DNA from 2 places in the Hymenobacter sp. UYAg731 genome. Region 1 is predicted to be linked to the other one. Evidence: riboswitches for the same ligand, from Rfam matches in the RefSeq annotation. Region 1 holds a riboswitch; the other holds the start of a gene.
What was found. A riboswitch is a leader RNA that binds a small molecule or an ion and turns the genes downstream of it on or off. The one in region 1 is predicted to bind S-adenosylmethionine.
Positions count from the first base shown of each region.

Region 2: linked by a shared signal. The riboswitch ahead of metH (methionine synthase) and the one ahead of ACVWYF_RS03260 (amino acid permease) in region 1 are both predicted to bind S-adenosylmethionine.

Region 1 covers NZ_JBSSEC010000001.1:754,930-762,766, reverse strand. The annotation lists gene ACVWYF_RS03270 (M1 family aminopeptidase) at 1-2,415, opposite strand, end outside; gene ACVWYF_RS03265 (TonB-dependent receptor plug domain-containing protein) at 2,634-4,613, shown strand; SAM riboswitch class I at 4,832-4,924, shown strand; gene ACVWYF_RS03260 (amino acid permease) at 5,159-6,616, shown strand; gene ACVWYF_RS03255 (hypothetical protein) at 6,658-7,122, opposite strand; gene ACVWYF_RS03250 (right-handed parallel beta-helix repeat-containing protein) at 7,431-7,837, shown strand, end outside.
Region 2 covers NZ_JBSSEC010000006.1:93,348-101,184, forward strand. The annotation lists gene ACVWYF_RS18445 (hypothetical protein) at 1-242, opposite strand, end outside; gene metF (methylenetetrahydrofolate reductase [NAD(P)H]) at 401-1,357, opposite strand; gene metH (methionine synthase) at 1,452-5,072, opposite strand; SAM riboswitch class I at 5,261-5,369, opposite strand; gene ACVWYF_RS18460 (NUDIX domain-containing protein) at 5,580-6,155, shown strand; gene ACVWYF_RS18465 (molybdopterin molybdotransferase MoeA) at 6,412-7,635, opposite strand; gene ACVWYF_RS18470 (SDR family oxidoreductase) at 7,782-7,837, opposite strand, start outside.

The sequences.
Region 1 (7,837 bases):
CTGGGCTTCGGCGGCGTGGGCGCGGCCAGCCTGGGCTTTGTTGGCGGTCTGGAGCAGGGTCGTCACCATGCGGTCGGCCCCGTAGGACTTGTATTTCATGCCAAGGTCGCGCAGGCGGGTTACGCCTTCGGCAAAGGCAACCGGGTCTTCGAGGCGGCCCATCATGCCGGCCATGGGCTCGGCTAGGCTGAACTTGGCCTGGGGGCGGGCAGCGTCGAACTTGTCGCGCACGTAAGCCCATTCGGCGGCACCGCCAGCCTGAGCATAAGTAGCCACCACGGCTTGCGCGAGGGCACTTTGGCTGTCATTTTCCAGTGCTTTGGCACGGGCCAGGGCCTGGGCCGGCTGCACCACGGCCAGGGCACGCAGGGCAGCACCCTGCACGGTGTAAGATTGACTATTAAGCTGTTGCGTGAATAGCTTTTCGTCTTTCTTGTCCTTCAGGACGGCCAGGTCCTTCAGCAGCTGAGCTACAACGGCTGGCGTTTTCTCAGTAGCTGCCAGCTTGCGTAAGGCGGGCGTCGTGGCTTTGGCAACGGCTTTGTCGTCGAGCTTCAGCGCTTCCAGGCTGCCAAGACGAAGTCCTGAGAACTTATCGTTGAGGGCAGCCAGTAATATGCCACGGGCGGCAGCATTGGTGGCTTGCTCCTTAGCGCCCGCTACGATGGCTTCCAGCCGGTCCACGAACAGGGGCGCGTGGGCGTACTGGAAGGCGTATTCGGCCACTGATTTATTGTCGGTTTTCAGCCACAACGTTTTCTTGTTGGCGTCCACGTTCACCAGGTCGGGCTTGGCCGAAAGGGGCATGGTGAAGGTCTGGGTGGCCTCCGTCATGGTCACGGGCTGGTGCAGCACCTTGCCGCCCGCGTAGTAGTCGATGGTGAAAGGCAGGCGGAAGGTCTGGCCGGTCTGGGTCTGCTTCACGGTTACGGTTTCGGCCTTCTTGGCCGCATCCCAGGCGTAGTCGATGGTGACGACCGGGTGGCCGGGCGCGAAGTACCACTGGTTCCAGAACCAGTTCAAATCCTGGCCCGATACGGCCTCAAACGCCAGGCGCATCTGGTGCGCCTCGCCGTTGCCGAGGGCGTTATCCTTGAGGTATTTCTGGAGGCCGGCGAAGAATACGTCGTCGCCCAGGTAGGTGCGCAGCATGTCCATGATGGCCCCGCCTTTCTGGTAGCTCACGAGGTCGAAAACTTCCTCCTGCTCGTCGTAATGAAAGCGCACCAGGTTTTTGGTGGCATCACGGGGCGAACTCAGGTAGCGGCGCAGGTAGCGGTAGTAGTGGGCATCGGCGGCATCCTTGCCGTACTTGTGCTCGGCGTAGAGGCCTTCCGAGAAGTCGGCCATCGTCTCGTTCACGGTGATGTTGGACCAGCTTTCGGCCGTCACGTAGTCGCCGAACCACTGGTGAAACAGTTCGTGCGCAATCACCGATTCGGAGCCGTATTCGCGGTCAATCAGCTCGCGGTCGGTCATTTGCACCTGCTCGCCGTGCAGAGTGGCGGTGGTGTTTTCCATGGCCCCGCTCACGTAGTCGCGGGCCACAATCTGGCTGTATTTATTCCACGGATATTCCACGCCGAGGCGGTTGGAGTAGAACTCCAACATGTCGGGCGTATTGCCAAAAATCTGCTTGGCGAAGGGCGCGTACTTGGGTTCGAGGTAATAATTAACCTCCTTGCCGCGCCAAGTATCCTTGTAGACTTTGAAGTCGCCCACCGCCATCATGAACAGATACGGGGCGTGGGGCAGCTCCATTTTCCACACGTCGGTGCGCAGGCCGGGGCCGGCGGGCGTGCTGCTCACCATGCGGCCGTTGCTGAGCGTGACGTACTTGGCGGGTACGGTCATCGAGATTTCCTCGGTGGTTTTCTGGTTGGGCCGGTCGATGGTCGGGAACCAGGCCGACGAGCCTTCCGTCTCGCCCTGCGTCCAGATTTGCACCGGCTTGCCGGCCACTGCGCTGTCGGGATTGATGAAATACAGCCCCTTGGCGTCGGTAATGGCGGCCGAGCCCTTCACTTTCAGCTCGTCGGGCTTCGACACGTAGTCGATGTAAATCGTGTATTCCTCGCCCGGCTTAAATACGCGGCCTAGGCTGATGCGCAGGTTCATCCCATCGGCGTAGTCGTACTTGAGCGGGGTCTGCTGGGCGCCGTTCATCAGCGCCACGGCCTTGATGTCCATGCCTTTGGCGTCGAGGCGAAGCGAGTCAGTGGGGTAGGCGTGGGGCTTGAGCGTGACCCATGCCTTGCCATATAGGTAGCGCTTGGCATAGTCGAAACGCACGTCGAGCTTGGTGTGTACCAGGTCGTTGACCTTGGTTGCCGAGGCGCGGTAGGGAGATTCGGGCTTGGCAGCCGGCGGGGTGGGAGCCTGCGCGAAAGCCGGGGTGGTGGCCGCCAGACCCAATAGGCCTAATGCGAAAAGGTGCTTTATAGAGAAACGAAATGAGAAAAAGTGAGTTTCGCGCGAAGGACGCGGGCGGGATGTCAACGTTGCCTGACGCAAGGGCGAAAGTAGCGCGGACTTTGTAGTCCGCGTCCCGGAACGATACCCGAACGGCGCGGGGACGCGGACTACAAAGTCCGCGCTACGGTAGCTTTGCACCCCCACCAACTCCCTTATGAATGCGACTCACTCGCTACACCGCCCCCCTTTTCTGCTCCCTTTTTACTTTTAACGCCCTCGCCCAGAGCACACTGGCCGACAGCACCCGCGCCCTGAACGAGGTGACCGTGTACGGTACCCGTCTCAACCAGGTGGCGGGCCAAACCGGCCGCTACGTGACTGTGGTGCCCGGCCGCACGCTCGCTCAGTACCCGGTTTCGTCGCTCGATGATTTGCTGCGGCTGCTGCCTGCGATTGAGATGCAGAGCCGGGGCAACTTTGGCACCCAGGCCGATATCACGCTGCGGGGTTCTACTTTCAACCAAGTACTCATTCTTCTGGATGGCATGCGGCTGAACGACCCGCTCACCGGCCACTTCGCCGGCTACCTGCCCATCACGCCGGCCGAAATTGAGCAGATTGAAGTGGTGCGCGGCCCCGGCGCGGCCCTCTACGGCCCCGACGCCGTGGGCGGCTTCGTGAACATCGTTACCAAAACCTTCGCCGCCACCCACCGGCCCGATGGCGTGGAAGTGGGCGGCACGTTCATGGCCGGTGAGTACGACCTGAAAACCACCAATGCTGGCTTCTACGGCCAGGACAAGGGCCTGCGGCTGGCCGGCGGCATCCTCAACAACACGGCCAGCGGCCAGCTGCTGAACCTACCCGGCGGCCTGCGCAACGACTTCAAGCTGAACACCTACTCGCTCTCGGGCGCTTACCAAATCAACAACAAGCTGAGCGCCGCCGCCCGCGCCAGCTTCGACCGCCGCGACTACAACGCCCAGAATTTCTACACGACCAACGCCGGCGACCGCGCCCGCGAAACCACCTCGCGCGACTGGTACCAGGGACAAATACGCTACGACTGGAACGCCCGCGCCCGTACCGAATTGCAGCTGGTGGGTACGTCTAGCACCGACTATTACGTGTACACGCCCACTTCGGCGGCCAGCGACCACCTCATGCACTACCTCAACGTGCAGGCCCAGCACCAACTGCGCTTCTCCGATAAGGTACAGCTGACTTTGGGCGGCCAAGCCGACCGCCGCAGCGTGCGCAGCAACGACCGCGGCGACCACGCCGTGTGGCACCAAGGCGCGTTCGCCGTGGCCGGCCTCATGCCCGCCGCCGGCCTGAACCTGACCGCCGCCCTGCGCCTTGACCACGACCAAGCCTACGGGACCGAGGTGCTGCCCCAACTCACCGCCAGCCAGCTGCTGGGTGAGAAGCTGACGGTGCGCGCCGCCGTGGGCCGCGCCATCCGGGCGGCCAACTTCACCGAGCAGTACAACTCGGCCATCCGGCCCGGTACCGTACCCAACGGCTTCAACGTGGGCAATCCCGGCCTCGAAGCTGAGCGCACCTGGAGCTACGAGGGCGGTCTCGACTACGTGGTGGGCCCGGCCCTGACGCTGCGCGGCACCTACTTCAACCGCTATGGCCGGAACCTGATTGATTACGTGAGTACGCACGGCAGCGAGGTGCAGGCCGGCACCGGCTTCACCAATCTCAACCCTGCCAGCACTTACCGCTACGCCCAAAACCTGTTTGCCGTGAGCACGCAGGGCCTCGAATTCGAAGCCAGTACCCGCGCCCAGTTGAGTGAGGGCCTGCGCCTTGAAGGCAGCGTGGGCTACACCTATACCCACCTGAACGTGGACGGCAACATTGTATCGCAATACCTGAGCAACGTGGCGAAACAGCTCGTTAGCGGCAATGTGAGCCTGGTGCATCGTCGCTTCACGGCCAGCCTGGGCGGGGTATACAAGCAGCGCGCCAGCCAGCAGACTGTAGCCAGTGCCACCGTGAACGATGCCCAGCTCACGCCCGATTACGTGGTCATCAATGGCCGCCTTGATGTGGCGCTGCTGCCCGAGCGCCTCTGGGTGGTGGGCCAGGCCCAGAACCTGTTCGACGCGAAGTATTCCGACCTGCTCGGTGCCCAGATGCCCGGCCGCTGGTTGATGGCCGGCGTGCGGCTGGCGCTGCGGCGGTAGGAGGGGGAGGTCAGCGGGGTGATTCTCACGACCGTCATGCCGGGCGCAGCCGAGGCATCTCGCGTGTGGTAGTAACCTTTTTCAACGATTGGTTTGCTTCTGCACGCGAGATGCCTCGGCTGCGCTCGGCCTGACGGTCTATTTTTTGCCCAAACCGCCGGCGGGGTACGCATCCGGCATTACCTTTGCGGCATCAATTCTTTCTCCCCGAAGGATTGTTTTTATACAGAGGCGCTGAGAGACAGGCTCAATGACGCGCCGGCAACCACCCGCAACCGTGGGTATGGTGCCAACTCCTGATTATATAAAAACAACTGCCGTGCCTGCCGTTCCTGCTGCCTCGCTTGCTTTTCCTGGTGTTTTTTGTGTCCGTTTGTTGATGACAGGACCGATGGTCGCGGGCTGTTGTTGCTGTTGATTGCGGGCCGTAGCGCCGCGTAGCTGAAGCTACGGCCGGCGCATTTTCATTCCTTTTTTACGGGTTTTTTGCTTTGCGGCACGGCTGCTCCGATTGGGGCGGTAGCGTGGCGCGTTTCTATCTCATTATGTTGAAAAAATCACTGGAGCTGCTCCGAGCGGAAGCGGCCGAAACGGGGGCGAACACCCTCAAGCGCAGCCTGAACGGCGTGAGCCTGATTGCCATTGGCATCGGGGTCATTATTGGGGCGGGCCTGTTCTCGCTCACCGGCATCGCGGCGGCCAACAACGCGGGGCCGGCCGTGACGCTTTCCTTCGTGGTGGCCGCCGTGGGCTGCGCCTTCTCGGCGCTGTGCTACGCCGAATTTGCAGCGATGGTGCCGGTTTCGGGCTCGGCCTACACGTATTCGTATGCCACCATGGGCGAGCTGTTTGCCTGGATTATCGGCTGGGATTTGGTGCTCGAATACTCGGTAGGGGCGGCTACGGTGGCCATCAGCTGGTCGCAGTACCTCATCAAGTTCCTGAGTAAATACGGGCTGCACATCCCGGCGCGGCTGGTGATGTCGCCGTTCGAGTCGGCCACGCTGGCCGATGGCAGCACCGTACACGGCTTCGTAAACGTGCCAGCCATGCTCATCGTGCTGGCCATTACGGCCATCGTCACGCGGGGCACGAAAGGGTCGGCGTGGTTCAACGCGCTGGTGGTGGCCTTGAAGGTGGCCGTGGTGCTGGTGTTCATCGCGCTGGGCTGGAAGTACATTGACCCGGCCAACTACCAACCCTACATCCCGGCTAACACGGGCACGTTTGGCGAGTTCGGCCTGAGCGGCATCCTGCGCGGGGCGGGCGTGATATTCTTCGTCTTTATTGGCTTCGATATTGTGGCCACCATGGCCCAGGAAACCAAGAACCCGCAGCGCAATATGCCCATTGGCATTCTGGGTTCGCTGGCTGTATGCACCGTTTTGTTCGTGCTATTCGGGCACGTCTTGACCGGTTTGGCCAACTACACTGAGTTCAAGAACAGCGCCGCGCCGGTGGCCATTGCCATCGAGAAAACGCCCTATGCCTGGCTCAGCTCGGCCGTGATTCTGGCCATTCTCATCGGCTATACGTCCGTGATATTGGTGGATTTGCTGGGGCAGTCGCGGGTGTTTTTCTCGATGTCGAAGGATGGGCTGCTGCCGCCGGTGTTCTCGCGCTTGCACCCGAAATTCAACACGCCGTTTCAGTCCAGCCTGCTGCTGGGGTGCTTCATTGCGGTGTTCGCGGGCTTCGTGCCCATCGCGGTAGTGGGCGAGATGACGAGCATCGGCACGCTGCTGGCCTTTGTGATGGTGTGCCTCGGCGTGCTCATCATGCGCAGGTCCAACCCCGACGCGCCGCGCCCCTTCCGCACGCCGTGGGTGCCGGTGGTGCCCATTCTGGGCATCGTGGTGTGCCTGGTGATGATGGCCTCGCTGCCTTGGGAAACATGGCTGCGCCTCATCGTGTGGCTGGCCATTGGCATGGTCATCTACTTCGGGTACGGGAAGCGGAACAGCAAGCTGCGGCCGGCGCAGGAGGCCGCGAAGCAAGACTAATGCCCCCGGTCCGACCGCCCTAAGCGGTCGGACCGGGGGCATTAGTGCGTGGTCAGCCCGTTGGCGTCCAGCTCCTCATCGTCGCGCACCCGGTCAAGGTCGCCTTCGAGGTCCACTCCGCCGGCGGTGGGGGCGGCGGTGGGGCTGAGGGGGCGCTGCTTGTACACGTCCACGGCCCCACAGCGGTCGAGGACGGCGCGGGCCAACTCGGATTCTTCTCCGGTGGCGGTTTCAATGGTGACTACGGCGTGCTCGGGACCGGTGGCGGCGATGTAGGCCGGCGCATCATCGAGCGTACTGCCGCTGAACAGGTCCGTGAAAAACCGCGTCACGCCCGTGCGGAAGGGTTCGGCGGGCGCGCCGGCGTCGGGCAGGTGCTGGGCTTGCAGGGTTTGCCGGGTGGCCAGGTTGATGCTGCCGGGGGCGAGGCCGGCGGCCTGCGCCTGGGCCACGGCAAACTCGGCTTCGGAAGTGCTGGTGAATAAACCAACGATGATACGGGCCATAAAAATGGGAGGGAAAAGGTGTGCCGGTTCTACGGCGGCCCCGGCGGCCGGTTGTGGGGGCCGTGGGTGGGCACCCGGCCCACAGCGGCGGGGTGGGCCAGCCGGACGGGGTTATAGCTTTGAAATACTGCTATATCACGGAGCAATAATTGAGCCGCCGTCATGCAATCGATACCGGTATCGATGCCGGCATCGATTGCGCAGTTTAATGCCGGAAAACAGCTTGCGGCGCGGCCGGAACAGCCTACGTTTGGCCACCCAATCGGCCCGTTAGTTACGCCTTTTCATCCTAATCAAAACCGTCTTCTATGAAAAGAATTCCCGCCATTCTCTTACTTGCCGCAGCCCTGGCCGCGTGCTCCAAAACCAACGACCCATCGGCCGATGGGAAACCCCTCGCCGCTACCACGGCCAGCGCCGATGTGAGCACCACGGTGACCACCGAAACAGCCCTGAAAAACGCCATTGCCGCCGCCAATCCCGGCGACGTTATCACCGTGAGCGGCACCATTCGGCTCACCAGCACGCTGCAATTGCTGCGCAGCGGTACGTCCAGCGCCAAAATCAACTTCACGGGCGGCACGCTGGATTGCTCCGGGGTGCCCTCGGGCTGGGGCGTGAAGGTGAACGGGAGCTACTGGAACATCACCAACATGACCATCAAGAACGCGCCGGACTGTGGGCTGGTTTTCCAAATTGGCGGCTATAACTACGC
Region 2 (7,837 bases), on a different contig from region 1:
CGCGGGTCAAGGGGGCGGGCGCGGCGGGCACGGTTGGCGGCATCGTAGCGGGCGGTGGCTTTGCCGATGCGGGCCAGCTTGCCGGCGGCGGTGCGGGCCACGGTGTCCAATTCGTGGCCCGCTTCGCGCACGGCCTCCTGCCGGTCGCGGGGAGTCGAGTCGCAGCCCGTGAGCAGCAGTGCGGCCAGCACTACGCCGCCAAGTTTCAGGCCCGCCGGCCGATTACGCAATTCACCATTCATAGCACAAACACGGTAAGTAGGTTGCAAAGTACGGCCGCTTCGGCCGCATGTGCCCTGTACTACCGCGCCGGCCGAAAGGTTAGCGTGAATGCCTTGCCGGAGGTGGTTTCGGCACTGCGCAACGCCTTTTGGCCCGAAGCTATTCGGGAGAAATTTGCCTAAAACAGCTCGGCCGCTACCCGCCGGATGCTTTCCGACTTGCCCATGGAGTAGTAGTGCAGGCAGGGCACGCCGTGGGCCATGAGCTCGCGGCTCTGGTTGAGGCACCACTCGATGCCGATGGCGCGGGCCGCTTCGTTGTCGCGGCACTGGCTGATGGCTTCCACCAGCGGCTCGGGCAGGTTGAGGAAAAAAGTCCGTGGCAGCATGGTGAGCTGGCTTTTGGTCGTCAGCGGTTTCAGGCCGGGGATGATGGGCACGGTGATGCCGGCGTCGCGGCAGGCTTTTTCAAACTTGAAAAACTCTTCGTTATCGAAGAACATCTGGGTCACGATGTATTCGGCCCCCCGGTCCACCTTGTGCTTGAGGAAACGGATGTCGGAGGCGTAGTTGGACGCTTCGAAATGCTTTTCGGGGTAGCCGGCCGTGCCGATGCAGAAGTTGGTGGCCCAGGTATCATCCTGTTCCTCATCCAGGTATTCGCCCTTGTTCAGGTTTGCCACCTGGCCGATGAGGTCGCAGGCGTAGGCGTGCCCGTCGGGTTCAGGCTTGAAATGGCCTTCCGATTTGATGGGGTCGCCGCGCAGGGCCAGGATGGAATCGATGCCCAGAAAGTGCAGGTCAATCAGCGCGTTCTCGGTTTCCTCCTTCGTGAAACCGCCGCAGATGAGGTGGGGCACGGTGTCCACGTCGAAGCGGTTTTTGATGGCCGCGCAAATGCCCACCGTGCCGGGGCGGCGGCGCACGGTTTTCTTCTCCAGCAGGCCGTTGGGATGGTGGCGGTACACGTACTCTTCGCGGTGATACGTCACGTCGATGAACGGCGGCTTAAACTCCATCAGCGGCTCGATATTCGAGAACAGCGTGTGGATATTTTCGCCCTTTTTAGGTGGTAGCACCTCGAAGGAAAAGAGGGTTTTGCCGTTGGCCTGGGCGAGGTGGTCGGTAACTTTCATGGATAGTAGCGCGGACTTTATAGTCCGCGCCTGGAAGCGTGAGGTCGGTATATTCTTTCAGTTGTCGTTCAACTCGCGGACTACAAAGTCCGCGCTACTGTTTCGGCTCGTAGTTCAGATTGGGCATCAGCCAGCGCTCCAGCTCTTTGAGCGGCATGTGCTTGCGCTGCGCAATGTCGGCCACCTGGTCCACGCCAATGCGACCGAGGCCAAAATACCGCGAATCCGGGTGCGCGTAGTACATGCCGCTCACCGAAGAGGCCGGGTACATGGCCAGGTTTTCGGTGAGAATAATGCCGGTTTTGCCCTCCGCGTCGAGCAGGTTAAACAACGTGATTTTCTCGGTGTGGTCGGGGCAGCCGGGGTAGCCGGGGGCGGGGCGCACGCCGCGGTACTTCTCCTGCACCAACTCCTCGCCGGTGAGGTGCTCGTCGGGCGCGTAGCCCCAGAACTCGCGGCGCACCCGCTCGTGCAGGCGCTCGGCGAAGGCCTCGGCCAGGCGGTCGGCCAGGGCCTTTACCATGATGCTAGAGTAGTCGTCATGGTCGGCGTCGTACTGCTCGATGAGCTTTTCGATGCCGATGCCGGCCGTGACGGCAAACCCGCCCAAGTAGTCGGCCCGGCTGGTTTCCTTCGGAGCCAGGAAATCGGAAAAGGCGATGTTGGGGATTTTCGGACCTTTCTCGCCCTGCTGACGCAGCGTGAAAAACTCGCTGGCGACGGTTTCGCGCGAATCGTCGGCGTAGATTTCGATGGTGTCGTAGTCCTTGGTATTGGCAGGCCAGAAGCCCAGCACGGCGCGGGCCGTGAGCAGCTTGCCATCGATGATTTTGGTGAGCATGGCCTGTGCATCGGCAAACAGCTTGGTGGCCGCTTCGCCCAGGTTTTCATCGGTGAGAATGCGCGGGTAGCGGCCTTTCAGCTCCCAGGTGTGGAAGAAGGGCGTCCAGTCGATGTAGCGGGCCAGCTCGGCGAGGTCGTAGTCTGCGAGCACTTTGGTGCCGAGAAAGCTGGGCTTGGTGATGGCAACCGTGTTCCAGTCCGACTGCACGCCGTTGGCGCGGGCGGCCTCGATGGATAGGTAGCGTTTGTCGCGCTGACGGCTGGCGTAGTCGGCGCGCAGGGCGGCGTAGTCGTCGGCCACGGTCTGGGCGTAGGCCTTTTCGCCCGAGCCGAGCAGGCCGGCCGCCACGCCCACCGAACGCGAGGCATCGTTGACGTGGACCACCGCGCCGCTGTACGACGGCGCGATTTTCACGGCCGTGTGCAGGCGCGAAGTCGTGGCCCCGCCGATGAGCAGCGGGATTTTCAGGCCGCGCTTTTCCATGGCCTGGGCCACGTACACCATCTCATCAAGTGAGGGCGTGATGAGGCCGGAGAGCCCAATAACGTCCACGTTTTGCTTCTGGGCTTCGTCGAGAATCTTCTCCAGCGGCACCATCACGCCGAGGTCCACGATGTCGAAATTGTTGCAGGCCAGCACCACGCCCACAATGTTCTTGCCGATGTCATGCACATCGCCTTTCACGGTGGCCATCAGGATTTTGCCGGCCGTCTGGCGTTCCGAGCCCTGCTTGTCGGCCAAGAGGTACGGCTCCAGGTAGGCCACGGCTTTCTTCATCACGCGGGCCGATTTCACCACCTGCGGCAGGAACATTTTGCCGGCCCCGAACAGGTCGCCCACCACGTTCATGCCGGCCATCAATGGCCCTTCGATTACCTCCAGCGGCCGGTTCACCTGCTGGCGTACTTCCTCGGTATCCTCGTCGATAAACTCGGTAATGCCCTTCACCAGCGCGTGTTGCAGGCGCTCCCACACGGGGAGGCTGCGCCACTCGTCGGCCACTACTTCGGCCTTGTCCTTCTGCTTCACCGTATCGGCGAATTCCACGAGGCGCTCGGTGGCATCGTCACGACGATTCAGCAGCACGTCTTCGGCCAGCTCCAGTAGTTTGGGCTCGATTTCGTCGTATACGCCGAGCTGGCCGGGGTTCACGATGCCCATGTCCAGCCCCGCCCGGATGGCGTGGTAGAGGAAGGCCGTGTGCATGGCCTCGCGCACCAAATCATTGCCCCGGAAGGAGAAGCTGATGTTGCTGATGCCGCCGCTGGTGAGCGCGCCGGGCAGGTTGCCTTTAATCCAGCGTACGGCCTCGATGAAGTCGATGGCGTAGTTGCGGTGCTCGTCCATACCCGTGCCCACGGTCAGGATGTTGGGGTCGAAAATGATGTCGGAGGGGTCGAAACCCACTTCCTTCGTCAGGATATCGTAGCTGCGCTGGCAGATTTCCTTGCGGCGTTCCAGCGAGTCGGCCTGGCCGTTTTCGTCGAAGGCCATCACCACCACGGCGGCCCCGTACTGGCGCACGGTGTGGGCCCGTTCGCGGAAGGCTTCCTCGCCCTCTTTCAGCGAAATCGAGTTCACGATGCTCTTGCCCTGTACGCATTTCAGGCCGGCTTCCAGCACGCTCCACTTCGAGGAGTCAATCATCACCGGCACCCGCGCAATGTCGGGTTCCGAGGCGATGAGGTGCAGGAACGTCGTCATCACCTGCTCCGAATCGAGCATGCCCTCATCCATGTTGATGTCGAGGACCTGCGCGCCTTCCTCCACTTGTAGGCGGGCCACGGCCAGGGCTTCCTCATACGCGCCGGTGCGAATGAGGCGGGCAAAAGCGCGCGAACCGGTCACGTTGCAGCGCTCGCCCACGTTCACGAACAGGCTTTCCTTAGTGATGCCGAAGGGCTCCAGACCGCTCAGGCGGGTGGCCGGCGGAATTTTGGTGGGTAGCTGGCGGGGCTGGTATTTCTCGGCCAGCTTGCTCAATTCGGCAATATGCTGCGGGGTCGTGCCACAGCAGCCGCCCACCACCGTCACGATGCCTTCCTTCAGATAATCTTCTACCAGCGCGGCAAATTCTTCCGCCGATTCGTCGTAGCCACCGAAGGCGTTGGGCAGGCCGGCGTTGGGGTAGGCCGAGATGTGGACGTCGGAAATGCGGCTCAACTCCTGCACGTACTGGCGGAGCTGGTCGGCCCCGAGGGCGCAGTTCAGGCCCACGCTCAGCAGCGGCAGGTGCCGAATCGAGTTCCAGAAAGCCTCCACCGTCTGCCCCGAAAGCGTGCGGCCCGATGCGTCCGTAATCGTGCCCGAAATCATGACGGGCACCACGCGGCCGCCTTCGTCGAAGAACTTCTGCACGGCGTAGAGCGCCGCTTTGGCGTTCAGCGTGTCGAAAATAGTTTCGATGAGCAGCGTGTCCACGCCGCCGTCCACGAGGCCGCGCACCTGCTCCAGGTAAGCGGTAGCCAGCTCATCAAACGTCACGGCGCGGAAGCCGGGCCGGTTGACGTCGGGCGAGAGCGAGGCGGTGCGGTTGGTGGGGCCGACCGCGCCGGCCACGAAGCGCGGCCGCTCCGGCGTGGCATACTCATCGGCGGCCTCGCGGGCCAGTCGGGCCGACTCGTAGTTCAGCTCATACACGACGTGCTCCAGACCGTAGTCGGCCTGCGCGATGGTGGTGCCCGAGAAGGTGTTGGTTTCCACCATATCGGCCCCGGCGGCAAAGTATTCGGCGTGAATGCCCTTGATGATGTCGGGCCGGGTCAGGCTGAGCAGGTCGTTGTTGCCGCGCAACGGCTTGGGATGGTCGGCGAAGCGGGTGCCCCGGAAATCCTCCTCCGTGAGCGGGTGGCGCTGAATCATGGTGCCCATCGCGCCATCGAGAATCAGCAGGCGCTGGCGGAGCAGCTCGGGGAGGCGGTAGCGCGAAGCGAAAGCTTCGCGTTCCGGAGAAATAGTGGGCAGGGTAGGGGCGGAAACGGACATTTCTTTCTGGGTCGATATAGCAGCGTAAGGGCGCATATCCAGAAAGAAACCCGGGCGCAAGCGTCCGGTTCCGGCTGTCATCTTCTTTCACCAAAAACGGCGGTGAAACGGGAGTTGGCACCTACTCGTGGTAGGTTGCCAAGACGTCATCGGGCCCGGTCCCTCGGTCTTTCTGGATAGCAGCGTAGGACGAAGATACAACGGAACGGGCGTTGCGGCGCAAGCCAACGCAGGCGTTGTGAGCGCACCGTTAGGCCGGCTGCGCGGTCCCGGGCCAGGCGTTCGCCGGGATGCAAAGGGCGGGCGGCGGGCTTTTCGCCGACGGTTAGCTGCGGTACCGATTTGCCCAACCGCGTCGTTACTTGTTTTCAACAACGAACTTTCAACCCCTGTATGAACGCACGAATCTGCCTCCGCGAGCAGGAAACCTTATCCGACGACTGGTTTACCCTGCGCAAAATCACCTTCGACTACCAACGCAAAAACGGTACCTGGGAAACCCAATCGCGCGAGGCCTACGACCGGGGTAACGGGGCCGTTATCCTACTGCACGACCCCGCCACCGACCACGTCATCCTGACCCGGCAGTTCCGCCTGCCCACCTTCGTGAACGGCAACCCCACGGGCATGCTCATCGAAGCCTGTGCCGGCCTGCTCGATGACGAGCACCCGGACGCGGCCATCATCCGCGAAACGGAGGAGGAAACCGGTTACCGCCTCACCCACGTTGAGAAGGTGATGGAGGCCTTCATGAGCCCCGGCTCGGTCACGGAGCGCCTGTTTTTCTACCTGGCCGAATACTCGGCGGCCACCGAGCAGCACGCCGGCGGTGGCATCGAGGAAGAGGAAATCGAGGTGCTCGAAATGCCGCTGCCGGAAGCCCTGGCGCTGGTGAAAACGGGCGAAATCCAGGACGGCAAAACCATTATGCTGCTGCAACACCTGCGGTTGCGGCAGCTAACGGCGTAGCGTAGCCCGACAAGTCGGTGCCGACTTCGGGAGGTGCGGAAAGGCACCCCGACAAGTTGGGGCCGGGTTTTGGAGTGCCGGAAGGCCATCCCAACAAGTCGGGAGTGGGTTTTGGATTGCTGGAAGGGCATCCCGCCTTATCGGGGTCGGCTTTTGGGACTTCAGAAGAGCATCCCGCCTCGGTGGGATAGCCTTCCGGAGTTGCGAAAGCGGCTCCCGCCTTGTTGAGGACGGGTTCTGGATAGCGGCTACCGAGCTACAACCCCCATGCCGGCCATGCGCTGCCCGCCGCAAACACGGCCGGTTCCGGCGGCAGCTCCAGAAACGCGGTGGCCCCTACCAGCCCCATCATGTCGCCGGAACCGCCCACGCGGAGGGGCGTAGCCAGGCGGCGGCCCTCGGCGTCCACGGTCAGGCGCACGGGCACGAAGTGCGTGAGCTGGGGTTTGAAGGCGATATCAACCGTGAGCACGGCCGGCGCGGGCGCTTCAATAGTGGCGGCCGTTTCGGCCGCACCCTCGGGCTGCTGCACGGCGCGCAGCCAGGGCCGTACGTAGCGGCAGGCCGTGATGAAGGTGGACACCGGGTTGCCGGGCAGCCCAAACACCACCGGCCCGCTGGCCCGCGCCCCAAACCAGAGCGGCTTGCCGGGCCGCTGCTGCACTTCGTGGAAGATTTCCTCAACGTGCAGCTCGCGCAGCAGGCCCGGCAGGTGGTCGGCGCGGCCCTTGCTCACGGCCCCGCTCAGCACCACGGCATCGAAGCCGGCGGCCAGGATATTGGTGAGGCCCACGCGCAATTCCTCCACGTTATCGGAGAGGTGAAACAGCGAAACATCGGCCCCCATCTGCGCAAACAGCGCTTGCAGAGCATACACATTGGAGCGCCGAATCTGGTGGGCCAGGGGCGTGGCGCTGATGCCCACCAGCTCGTCGCCGGTGCTCACCACGGCCACACGGGGCGCGCGGAGCACGGCTATTTCAGCCGCGCCCACGGTGGCGGCCACGGCCAGTTCGGCGGGGCCGAGGCGGGTGCCGGTCAGCAGCAAGGCATCGCCGGCGCGGCGGTCAGCAGCCTGGTGGTGAATGTTGACGCCGGACGCAGCGGGCGGCGGAATTTGGATGCGGGCGCGGTTGTCGTGCAGCAGAATGTCTTCGTAGCGAATCACCGCATCGGCCCCGGGCGGCAGCACTGCGCCGGTCATCACCTCCACGGCCTGCTGCGGGCCGGGCAGCGGGCGGGCGGGCTCGCCAGCGTACTGGGTGTGGGCAATGTCGAATTCCGACTGACCCCCGGCCCAGGCGGCGAAGCTCACCGCAATGCCATCCATCGCCACCCGGTTGAATGGCGGAAAGTCGCGGTCGGCCGTGAGGGTTTCGGCCAGGATGCGGCCGGCGGCGTGGGGCAGGGCCACGGTTTCAGCGGGCAGCGGGTGGGCAGTGGCGAGGACGCGGGCGGTGGCTTCGGCGGGGGTGAGCATGGGGGGAAGGTTGTAAAAATTACATCGAAAAGCACGTCATGCAGAGCGCAGCGAAGCATCTTTATTGCAGTAGTAATTCTAGTCGGAAGAGTTAGTATTGAGGTAAAGATGCTTCGCTGCGCTCTGCATGACGTTCAATTAGCGCCCTACGGAATGAGCCGGTCCTCGCGCAGCTTCGCAAATAAATCGAAAAACGAGTCCT